One region of the Streptomyces dryopteridis genome, then DNA from elsewhere that is predicted to be linked to it. Evidence: riboswitches for the same ligand, from Rfam matches in the RefSeq annotation. Region 1 holds a riboswitch; the other holds the start of a gene.
The links. Region 1 has a riboswitch for thiamine pyrophosphate ahead of thiM (hydroxyethylthiazole kinase). Riboswitches for the same ligand answer to the same signal wherever they lie in the genome.
Positions count from the first base shown of each region.

Region 2: it holds a riboswitch for thiamine pyrophosphate, as region 1 does, so the genes downstream of both, thiO (glycine oxidase ThiO) here and thiM (hydroxyethylthiazole kinase) in region 1, are expected to answer to the same signal.

Region 1 covers NZ_CP187114.1:1,910,983-1,916,405, reverse strand. The annotation lists gene ACN20G_RS35145 (helix-turn-helix domain-containing protein) at 128-949, shown strand; gene ACN20G_RS35140 (MarR family winged helix-turn-helix transcriptional regulator) at 1,046-1,462, opposite strand; partial or broken gene ACN20G_RS35135 (amidohydrolase family protein) at 1,454-2,478, shown strand; gene ACN20G_RS35130 (nuclear transport factor 2 family protein) at 2,515-2,880, opposite strand; TPP riboswitch at 3,084-3,209, shown strand; gene thiM (hydroxyethylthiazole kinase) at 3,257-4,033, shown strand; gene thiE (thiamine phosphate synthase) at 4,276-4,914, shown strand; gene thiD (bifunctional hydroxymethylpyrimidine kinase/phosphomethylpyrimidine kinase) at 4,917-5,423, shown strand, end outside.
Region 2 covers NZ_CP187113.1:4,685,345-4,690,767, forward strand. The annotation lists gene pknB (Stk1 family PASTA domain-containing Ser/Thr kinase) at 1-186, opposite strand, end outside; gene ACN20G_RS19990 (thiazole synthase) at 315-1,133, opposite strand; gene thiS (sulfur carrier protein ThiS) at 1,137-1,352, opposite strand; gene thiO (glycine oxidase ThiO) at 1,349-2,536, opposite strand; TPP riboswitch at 2,534-2,646, opposite strand; gene ACN20G_RS20005 (NAD(P)/FAD-dependent oxidoreductase) at 2,857-4,056, shown strand; gene ACN20G_RS20010 (Rv2175c family DNA-binding protein) at 4,140-4,505, shown strand; gene thiE (thiamine phosphate synthase) at 4,587-5,240, shown strand; gene metF (methylenetetrahydrofolate reductase [NAD(P)H]) at 5,337-5,423, shown strand, end outside.

The DNA of each region.
Region 1 (5,423 bases):
AATTCGCACCGGTATGCCGAGCGAATGGCCGACAACCGTCTGTGAGCTGGGGGCTTGCGCGGCCCAGCATGTGTTCACGACGAACGCACCCGAACCACCGGCGCGGCAGCGCAGGAGAGGACCCGCCGTGCGCGATCGCAGCTGCTCCGCCGGACCCTTCGAGTGGACGCGGGACACCCCTTCCTCACGGCTGGCCCCGGGTGTTCGCGGCTACCGGGGCTACCGGATCCCGCTGCACCGACCGTACGAGCGGCTGCACGTGCCGGGTGGCACGGTCACGCTCACCGTGCTGTTCGGGGGCGGGATGCGGGTCTCCTCCCGGCCGGGCGCCGGCGACGGGTGCACGGGGGTGGCCTCCGCGTCCCTGGCGGGGTTGCACACCCGGGCCCGGACCAGCGAGTACAGCGGCCCGGTGCACGGGCTGGAGGTCGCGTTCGCACCGTGGGCGGCGTTCCGCGTGTTCGGGGTGCCGATGCACGGGCTCACGGACACCGTGGTGCACCCCCGGGAGCTGCTCGGCGCGCGTTTCGACGGGCTCGCCGGGGAGTTGGCGGCGGCCGGGGACTGGCCCGCGTGCTTCCGGCGGCTCGACGGCGCGCTCGCCCGGTGGGCGGAGGCGGGCCCGGCGTACTCGCCGGGGGTGGTGTGGGCGTGGCGCGAGTTGGAGCGCACGGGGGGTCGGATCCCGATCCGGCGGCTGGTGGAGGGCAGCGAGTGGGGGTGGCGGGCGCTGGAGAATCGTTTCCGTGACCAGGTGGGCGTGCCACCGAAGACCGTGGCCCGGATCCTGCGGCTGCGCCGCACGGTGCACCTGCTGCGCGCGGGCCGGCCCCCCGCCGAGGTGGCCGCCCTCTGCGGGTACAGCGACCAGGCCCACCTGGCCCGCGAGGTCAAACGCATGACGGGCCACACCCCGGCCCTCCTGCGCACCGGAACCCCGAGCGCCTGAGTCCCGCGCACCCGTGCCGGAGCGGCGTGGTCACGCCGAACGCGGAGAGACCGGGCCGGCGGGGCGGGTGTGGTCTCGCAGTGGGCGTGTGTCGGGTCAGTGGGGTGGGGTGTGTGCGGCGGCGTCGCGGCCGTAGCGGGTGAGGAAGCGCGCGAACTGCACGCGGTCCGCGTCGTCCCAGTGGGCGGTGATCTCCTCGAAGGCGCGGCGCTGCTCGGTGGCGTAGCCCCGGCGGGCCGCTTCCCCGGCGTCGGTGAGTTCGAGCAGGCTGCTGCGGCCGTCGTGCTGGGAGGCGACGCGGCGGAGCAGACCGTCCGCGATGCAGGCCGCGACGGCGCGGCTGGCGACGGGCTGGGCGACGCCCATCTCCTCGGCGACCCCGCCCACGGTGATCCGGCCGGCCGCGTCCGAGACCACGTTCAGGACGATGTTGCGGGTCAGGTCCCCCCGGCCGGCGCCGACGCGGCGGCGCAGCCTGGACAGCGCGGGGCCGACGTTGTCGAGGAGATGCAGGGCGCGAACACGCGGGACCGGCGCGCGGCGATCGCCGAGGACGACGCGGTGGCCGACGTGCGCTCCTCGGGGTTCGCCCTGCCCCCGCCGGGCGGGCACCCGAGCGAGCTGTTCCCCCCCGGACTTCGACCCCGGCCGGCGCGCCGGCGGCGGCCGGGACGGCGGCCCCGGGCGGCGGGCAGGGCGAGGGGCGCCGGGGTGAGCCGCCCTACCACCCCGACGCCACCGGCCCCGAGGCCGCGGCGGCCTCCGTCCCGCGCCTGATCGCGCACGGCTCGGACTACGTGAAGTTCATGATCGACGACGGCAGCGTCGAGGGGCACCCGGGACTGCCCGTGCTCGACCGGGCGAGGCTGAACGCCGGTGTCGCCGCCGCGAAGCGGCACGGCGTGCTGACCGTCGCCCACGCGTTGACCATCGACGCCACCCGCATGGCGATCGAGGCGGGCGTCGACGGCCTGGCGCACCTCTTCGTCGAGCCGCCCACCGAGGAGATCATCGGCATGATCAGGGACGCCGGGGCCTTCGTCGTGCCGTGCACGGTGTTGAACGCGTCCATGATGGGCATCACCGGCGGCGAACTGGCCGACGACCCGCGCGTGGCCTCGCGGCTGGACGAGGACTGGGACGCCACGCTGCGTTCCTGCTTCGGGCACTACCCGCAGGGCCGGTTCCAGGACGTCCTGGACAGCGTGCGAGCCCTGGCCGACGCGGGCGTGGACCTGCTGGTGGGCACCGACGCCTCCCAGCCGATGTCGTTCCTGGGCGGGGTCGCGCACGGTGCCGCTGTGCACCAGGAGCTGCGGCACCTCGTGGCGGCCGGCCTCGCCCCGGCGGCGGCGCTGCGGGCGGCCACCGCCACGCCCGCCCGCCGCTTCCGGCTCTCCGACCGCGGCCGGATCGCCGAGGGTCTGCGCGCCGACCTGCTGCTGGTCGACGGCGACCCCACCACCGACATCGGGGACACGCTCAACACCCGCGCGGTGTGGCGCCGCGGCACCCGCCTGGCCGCCTGAACCCCCGCGCGTCGGCCGAGCGCGGGGGCCTGCCGCTCAGACGTGGCCGCCGAAGTACACCTCGGTTCGCGCGATGCGGCCGTCGCGGACCAGGATCGCCTCGGTGTTGCGGTGGCGGACGCCGGTGCGCAGCTCGTACTCGTAGCGCACCAGGACCAGTTCGCCGCCGCCCTCCGGGCCGGCCGGCACGATCTGGAGCATCCGTTGCCAGGCCACCCGCGTGGCGGTCGGGAAGCAGCGGTCGAAGAAGGCCGCCCGGTCGATCGCGTCGTCCTGGGGGCTGGTGAAGGTGAAGTCCTCCGCGTACAGGGGTTCCGCCGCCGCCCGGTCCCCGGCCAGGTAGCACCGGAACACCTCGTCCACGAGCCGCACCGCTGCCGCCCCCGTGTCCCTGCCGTTCACGCGCGCCCTCCTCTCGTCCGACTCCCACTCCACCACGCCCCGCGCACCACCGCCGGCCCACCGCGGCGGGCCGGCACACCGTGCGCTCACGCTCCCGAACACCCCCTGGGGCACGGTTCCACCAGGTGGGCGCACGGGACCGGGGGGACGGGCCTCGGTCGGGCCCGGGGTCGAGGGGTGTTGACGGAGGGGGTACATTACGGAACGACCACCGCGGGAGCTCGGGAGCAGCCGGGCTGAGAGGACGGACGGGACTTGTTCCCCTTTCCGTCGACCGCATGAACCTGGACCGGGTAATGCCGGCGTAGGAAGAGTGTTGACGATGGATGCTGCCCTCGTGCGTGCCCGGCAGGGTACGACCGTTTCCCCTGAGGCCGTGGCCGACGTGATCGCGTCGCTGCGGGATTCCGCTCCGCTGGTGCACTGCCTGACCAATGTCGTGGTGTCGCAGTTCACCGCGAACGTGCTGCTCGCGGCGGGGGCCGCCCCCGCGATGGTGCACAGCGCGGAGGAGGCCGGCGCGCTGGCCCGGGTGGCCGGCGGCGTCCTGGTCAACCTGGGGACGGTCACGTCCGTGACGGCGGAGGCGATGCGCGTCGCGGTGACGGAGGCGGCCGGGGCCGGGCGGCCGTGGGTGCTCGACCCGGTGGCGGTCGGCCCGCTGCCCTGGCGTACCGAACTGGCCCACGAGCTGCTGGCGAGCGCTGCCCCGACCGTCATCCGCGGCAACGCCTCCGAGATCCTGGCGCTGGGCGGCGGGACCGGCGGGCGGGGCGTGGACAGCACGGACTCCCCCGAGGCGGCGCTGGACGCGGCCGACGCGCTGGCCCGGCGGCACGGTTGCGCCGTGGCGGTGAGCGGCCCGGTGGACGTGCTCACGGACGGGTCGCGGGTGGTGCGCCTGGGCAACGGGCACGCGCTGCTGCCGCTGGTGACGGGTACGGGCTGCGCGCTGGGCGCGCTGGTGGCCGCCTGCACGGCCGTCACCGACGACGCGCTGCTGGCCGCCACCGCGGCGACCGGGCTGCTCACCGTGGCCGCCCAGGACGCCGCCGCCCGCTCGGCGGGCCCGGGCACGTTCGCGGTCGCGTTGATCGACGCGCTGTACGAACTCGGCCCGCAGCGGCTCGCCGAGGCCCTCGACCTGCGCTGAACCGTGCGCGGGCCGCGCGGCGCCCCGCGGGCGGACCTGCCCGCGTCGGCCGGCGTGTCCGCGCACGGGCCGATCCGGGCCGGGGCGGATCCGGCCTGGTCCGGCCGGGCCCGCGCGTCGGGTCCGTCGTCTCTCCACCGCCCGCAACCCGCCATCTGTCCCTGTGCCTGTGCCTGTCCCCCGAACCGTTCCGATCCGTTTTCCGTGCCCTTCGCGGCCGGGAGCGCTCCGAGGACCCACCCATGCGATCTCCTCTCGACCTGTCCCTCTATCTCGTGACCGACACCCGGCTCTGTGGTGAGCGCGGTGTCGCCGCCACCGTGGCGGCGGCCGTCAAGGGCGGTGTCACCGCCGTCCAGTTGCGCGATCCGGACGCCGACGCCCGCGCGTTGTTCGCGCTCGGCCGGGCGATCCAGGGCGAACTCGCGGGCACCGGCGTCCCCCTGATCGTCAACGACCGCCTGGACGTGGCGCTCTGGTTGGGCGCGGACGGGGTGCACCTCGGGCAGCGGGACGTGGCCCCCGAGGTGGCCCGCCGTCTGCTCGGTCCGCGCGCGTTCGTGGGCCTGTCGGTCAGTCGCCCGGAGCAGTTGGCGCACGTGTCGGAGGCCGTCGACCACCTCGGGGTCGGCCCGGTGTTCCCGCAGTCCACCAAGCCCGACGCCGACGCCCCGCTCGGGCTGGACGGGCTGGCCCGGATCGTCCGGGAGAGCCCGCTGCCGTGCGTGGCCATCGGCGGTATCGGCGTGTCGGAGGCCGCCGCGGTCGTGGGGCGCGGCGCGGCCGGCGTCGCCGTCGTCAGCGCGGTCTGCGGACGCCCCGATCCCGAGGCCGCCGCCCGTTCCCTCGTCCACGCCCTGCACCAGGAGGTCTCCGCGTGAGCATCCCGCCCAACGTCCTCAGCATCGCCGCCAGTGACCCGTCCGGGGGTGCCGGGATCCAGGCCGACCTGAAGGCGTTCTCCGCCAACGGCGCCTACGGCATGGCGGTGCTGACCGCCCTGACCGCTCAGAACACGCGGGGCGTCACCGGCATCCACGCCGTCCCGCCGGCTTTCGTCACCGAGCAGCTCGACACGCTCTTCGCCGACGTGCCGCCGGCGGCGGTCAAGATCGGCATGCTCGCCGACGCGGGCATCGCCGAGGCCGTCGCGGACGCCCTGGAGCGGCACCGGCCCCTGTACGTGGTCCTCGACCCCGTCATGGTCTCGACCAGCGGCCACCGTCTGCTGGAGGCCGACGCGGTCGCGGTGCTGCGCGAGCGCCTCCTGCCGCTGGCCGACCTGATCACCCCCAACCTGCCCGAGGCCGGGGACCTCCTCGGCACGGCCGCCGCCGCGAACCGCGCGGAGGCCGTCGAGCAGGCGCACGCCCTGTTGAAGACGGGCGTG
Region 2 (5,423 bases), on a different replicon from region 1:
CCGGTCGACGAACCCGGCGTCGGCCGCGAGCTGCGGGTGCATCACCTTCAGGGCGAGCACGCGGTCGAGGCGCAGGTCCACGGCGCGGTAGACCGTGGCCATGCCGCCCGCCGCGATCCGGGCGTCGACGCGGTACCGGCCGTCGATCACGCGCCCGACGAGAGGGTCTTCAAGGGTCTGGTCCACGCGGAGAGTCTACGAGGACCGCCCCCGACCCCGGCCGGCACCGGCCGGGCTTGCAGCCGGGCTGTGACGAGGCCGACCCCCGATCGCGACCGGCGGCCGGCCCCCTCGGGGCGCGCGACGCGGGCCGATCAGAACGCGGGCAGCTCCGGGTCGTGGTCGCGGTCCCGCTCCGGGTCGAGGGCGGCCCGGCCCTCGACGGGGGAGGAGGCCAGGGCGAACCGGCGGGTCGGGATCCGGCCGGCGCGGTGGGCCAGCCGGCCCGCCTTCACGGCGTGCCGCATCGCCTCCGCCATCGTCACCGGCTCCTGGGCCCGGGTCACCGCCGAGGCCAGCATCACCGCCGCGCAGCCCAGCTCCATCGCCTGGGACACGTCCGAGGCGGTGCCGGCGCCCGCGTCGAGGATCACCGGGACCCCGGCCCGCTCCACGATCAACTCGAAGTTGTGCGGATTGCGGATGCCCAGGCCGGAGCCGATGGGGGAGCCCAGCGGCATGATCGCCGCGCAGCCCACGTCCTCCAGCTTGCGGGCCAGCACCGGGTCGTCGTTGGTGTACGGCAGCACCGTGAACCCGTCGTCCACCAGGGTCTCGGCCGCCGCCAGCAGCTCCTCCCCGTCGGGCAGCAGGGTCCGCTCGTCGGCCATCACCTCCAGCTTGACCCAGTCCGTGCCCAGCGCCTCGCGGGCCAGCCGCGCGGTCAGCACGGCCTCGCCGGCGGTGTAGCAGCCCGCCGTGTTCGGCAACACCTGAACGCCCAGCTCGGACAGCACGCCGAGCACCGAGCCGGCCACGTTCGGGTTCAGCCGGCGCATCGCGACGGTGGTCAGCTCGGTGCCGGAGGCCACCAGGGCGCGCCGGAGCACGTCCAGGCTCGGCGCCCCGCCGGTGCCCATGATCAGTCGGGAGGAGAAGGTGCGCCCGCCCAGTTCGAGGAGGTCGTCGGCCACGGCTCAGCCCCCCTGCACGGCGGTCAGCACCTCGACCCGGTCCCCGCTCGCGAGCGGGGTGTGCGGCCAGCGGCCGCGCGGGACGACGGTCTCGTTGAGGGCCGCGGCCACCCCGGAGGGGGCGGTGGTCAGCGCGGCGACCACGGTGGCCAGGTCGGTGCCGGGGGCCACGGTGCGCGGCTCCCCGTTCACCGTGATCGAGTGCTCGGCGTCGCTCATGCGGTCAACTCCTGACGTGCGGGCGCGGGGAAGCGAAGGGGCGAGAAGGGGCGGGCGTGCTCGGGCAGCGCCCCGGTGAGGAGGGTCTCGGCCATGACCTCCCCGGTGATCGGGGTGAGCAGCACCCCGTTGCGGTAGTGGCCGGTGGCCAGCAGCAGGTCCGGCAGGGCGCTCGGGCCGAGCAGCGGCGCGTTGTCGGGGGAGGCGGGGCGCAGGCCGGCGCGGGTCTCCACGAGCGGCAGCTCGGTGATCCCGGGCACCAGCTCGTGGGCGTCGCGCAGCAGCTCGTAGACCCCGCCGGCGGTGACGGTGGTGTCCCAGCCCTGCTCCTCGCTGGTCGCGCCGAGCACGAGCTCCCCGTCCTCGCGCGGCACCAGGTAGACCTGCCCGCCGCGCACCACGGCGCGCACGGTACGAGAGAGGAACGGGCGGTAGGCGGTGGGCACCCTCAGGCGCAGCACCTGCCCCTTGACCGGGCGGATCGGCACGGCCACCTCCTCGGGCAGCCCGGGCAGGTGCCCGCTCTCGCTGCCGGCGGCCAGCACGACCCGGTCGGCGCGCGGCGCGGTGCCGTCGGACAGCAGGGCGCCGCTCGCCCGGTCGCCCTCGGTCAGCAGCCGCTCAGCGGAGACCCGGGCGAACCGGACCCCGGCCCGGTGGCAGGCCACCAGGAGGGCGTCGGCGAGCCGGCGCGGGTCCACCTGGTGGTCGCCGTCCACGCGCAGCCCGCCGCGCACCCCGGGGGCGAGCATCGGCTCCAGCCGGCGGCACTCGCGGCCGGTGAGCCACTCGGAGTCCAGGCCGCAGCGGCGCTGGAGGGCGTGCAGCTCGCGCAGGTGCAGCCGGTCGTCGGAGTCGAGGGCCACGGCCAGGGTGCCGCAGGCCCGGTAGCCGACGTCCATGCCGCCGGTGGCCTCGGCCAGTTCGGCGACGAAGGCCGGATAGCGCTCGGCGGAGGCCAGGTTGAGGGCGAGCAGGGTCTCCTCGCCGTGGTGCAGTTCGGTGACGGCGGCCAGCATCCCGGCCGCGACCCGGGCCGCGCCCCCGGCCGGGTCCGGATCGACCACGGTCACGGACAGGCCCTCGCGGGCCGCCCGCCAGGCCGTGACCAGACCGATGACGCCGCCCCCGATGACGAGGACGTCGGCGCCCGCGGGGGTGCGGGCGTGCGTGGTGGATGGCATGGGCGTCCAGCCCCTCCCTTCGCCGGCATGACCCGGATCAGGTTCGTACGGTCGGAGGCCGGCCAGCCTCCCTCTCAGTCCGGTGCGCCCGGACTCCCGCGATGGGTAACGACCGCCAGCGTAACCCCCGCCCGGAACGGCCGGTAAGGCACCCGCCCCCGGGCCCCGCCCGCGCGCCGCGCACCCCCGGGATTCCTGATGGTTCGTCAGATGGCTAGGCTGGGCCCGTGAGCGACGCAACCACGCAGACCCAGGACCAGGCCCGGCCGAGCGGCACCGCCCCGGACCCGGCCGCCCCCGTCATCGTCGTCGGCGCCGGCATGGCCGGGGTGCAGACCGCCGTGGCCCTGCGCGAGGTCGGGCACACCGGCCCCGTCCTCCTCCTCGGCGCCGAACCCCACCAGCCCTACGACCGGCCCCCGCTCTCCAAGGCCGTCCTCCTCGGCAAGGCCGAATCCGCCGCCTTCGAGATCGACTTCGCCGCCCTCGACATCGACCTCCGCCTCGGCGTCGAGGTCACCGCCGTGCGCGCCGCCGACCACGCCGTCGACACCACCGCCGGCCCGCTGCCCTACCGCGCCCTCGTCCTCGCCACCGGCGCCACCCCCCTCACCCTCCCCGGCACCGAGGGCCGCCCCGGCGTGCACCTCCTGCGGACCCTCGACGACGCCCGCCGGCTGCGCCCGATCCTCGCCGCCGGCGCCCGCCTCGTCGTGGTCGGCGCCGGCTGGATCGGCGCCGAGTTCGCCACCGCCGCCCGCGCCGCCGGCTGCTCCGTCACCGTCGTCGAGGCCGCCGACCGCGTCCTGGCCGGCGCCCTGCCCGCCGAGGCCGCGGACGCCATGGCCCGCTGGTACGCCGAGGCCGGCGCCGAACTCCTCACCGGCGTCCGCGTCGAGTCCGTCACCGACGGAGCCGTCCGCCTCGCCGACGGCCGCGAACTCCCCGCCGACGCCGTCGTCGTCGGCATCGGCGCCCGCCCCGCCACCGACTGGCTCGCCGCCACCGGCGTCACCCGCGACCCCGACGGCGCGATCACCGCCGACGCCCACCTGCGCACCGACCTGCCCGACGTGTACGCCGTCGGCGACTGCGCCTCCTTCCCCTCCGCCCGCTACGGCACCCGCCTCCTGGTCCACCACTGGGACAACGCCCTCCAGGGCCCCCGCACCGTCGCCCGGCACCTCACCGCCCGCCTCGCCGGCACGGACACCGCCGAGCTGCCCGCCCACGACCCCGTGCCCTACTTCTGGTCCGAGCAGTTCGGCCGCTTCGTCCAGTACGCCGGACACCACACCCCCGCCGACACCCTCGTCCGCCGCGGCGACCCCGCCGACCCCGAGGCGGCCGGCTGGACCCTGTGCTGGCTGCGCCCCGACGGCACCCTCGGCGCCCTCCTCAGCGTCGGCCGCCCCCGCGACCTCGCCCAGGGCCGCAAGCTCATCGAGTCCGGCGCCCGCCCCGACCCGGCCGTCCTCGCCGATCCGAGCGTCGCCCTCAAGGCCGTCCCCACCCTCTGAGCACCCCCGCCGGAAGGCCCCCGTCCGCCCGGCCGGGGGCCCTCGGCTACCGGCACCCCGCGAGAGCCGGCAGGCTTGGCACCGTGACCGAGATTGACACCAAGATCGACGAGCTCGTCCCCGCGTGGCTCTACCTCCCCGACATCGCCGAAATGCTGGACGTGCAGGTGACCAAGGTCCGCCAGCTCGTCAAGGAGGGCCAGCTCATCGCCGTCCGACGCGGCGAGAACCGCTCCCTGCAGGTCCCCGCGGCCTTCATCGACGGCGACAAGCTGACCAAGGGCCTCACCGGACTGCTCACCCTGCTCCGCGACGACGGCTTCTCCGAGGACGAGATCCTCGAATGGCTGTTCACGCCGGACCCGACCCTGCCCGGCACCCCCGCCCAGGCCCTGAGTGAGAATCGCGGCACGGAGGTGAAGCGCCGCGCCCAGGCGCTCGCCCTGTAACCGGACCACACCACGCCGTCGCCGCGCGCGCCCACCCGGGCCCGCGCGGCGCCGCGCGCCAGCCCAGGGGGTACCCGCCAGATGACCACGCCCGCCCGCGCCGCACTGACCGACGCCCGGCTCTACCTGTGCACGGACGCCCGCACCCGGCAGGGGGACCTCCCCGAGTTCCTCGACGCCGTCCTCGCCGCCGGCGTGGACATCGTCCAGCTCCGCGACAAGAACCTCGAAGCCGGCGAGGAACTCGAACTCCTGCCGCTCTTCGCCGAGGCCGCCGCCCGACACGGCCGGCTCTTCGCCGTCAACGACCGCGCCGACGTGGCCCACGCCGCCGGCAGCCCCGTCCTCCACCTCGGACAGCGGGACCTCCCCGTCCCCGCCGCCCGCGCGATCCTCGGCCCCGACGTGCTCATCGGCCGCTCCTGCCACGCCCCCGCCGAAGTGGACGCCGCCGCCGCGCAGCCCGGCGTGGACTACTACTGCACCGGCCCCTGCTGGCCCACCCCCACCAAGCCCGGCCGCCACGCCCCCGGCCTCGACCTCGTCCGGCACGCCGCGAAGACCGCCGGCGACCGCCCCTGGTTCGCCATCGGCGGCATCGACGCCGGCAACCTCGACGAGGTCCTCGAAGCGGGCGCCCGCCGCGTCGTCGTCGTCCGCGCCATCACCGAGGCCGAGGACCCCGCCGCCGCCACCGCCGACCTGGCCCGCCGGATCCGCGCCCACGCCCTCTGACCGGCCCGACGCGTGTTCGGGCGACGTGTGTCCAAAAACCTGTCCATCAAATGGACACCGCTTCGGACCCCGCCGCGACCCGTCTAACCTGCACTCATGGCCCATGGAACCGCTTCGACCCGTACCGACCGCGCCCGCACGGTCCGCGACATGCTGTCCTCGGGCCGGCCCTCGTGCTCCTTC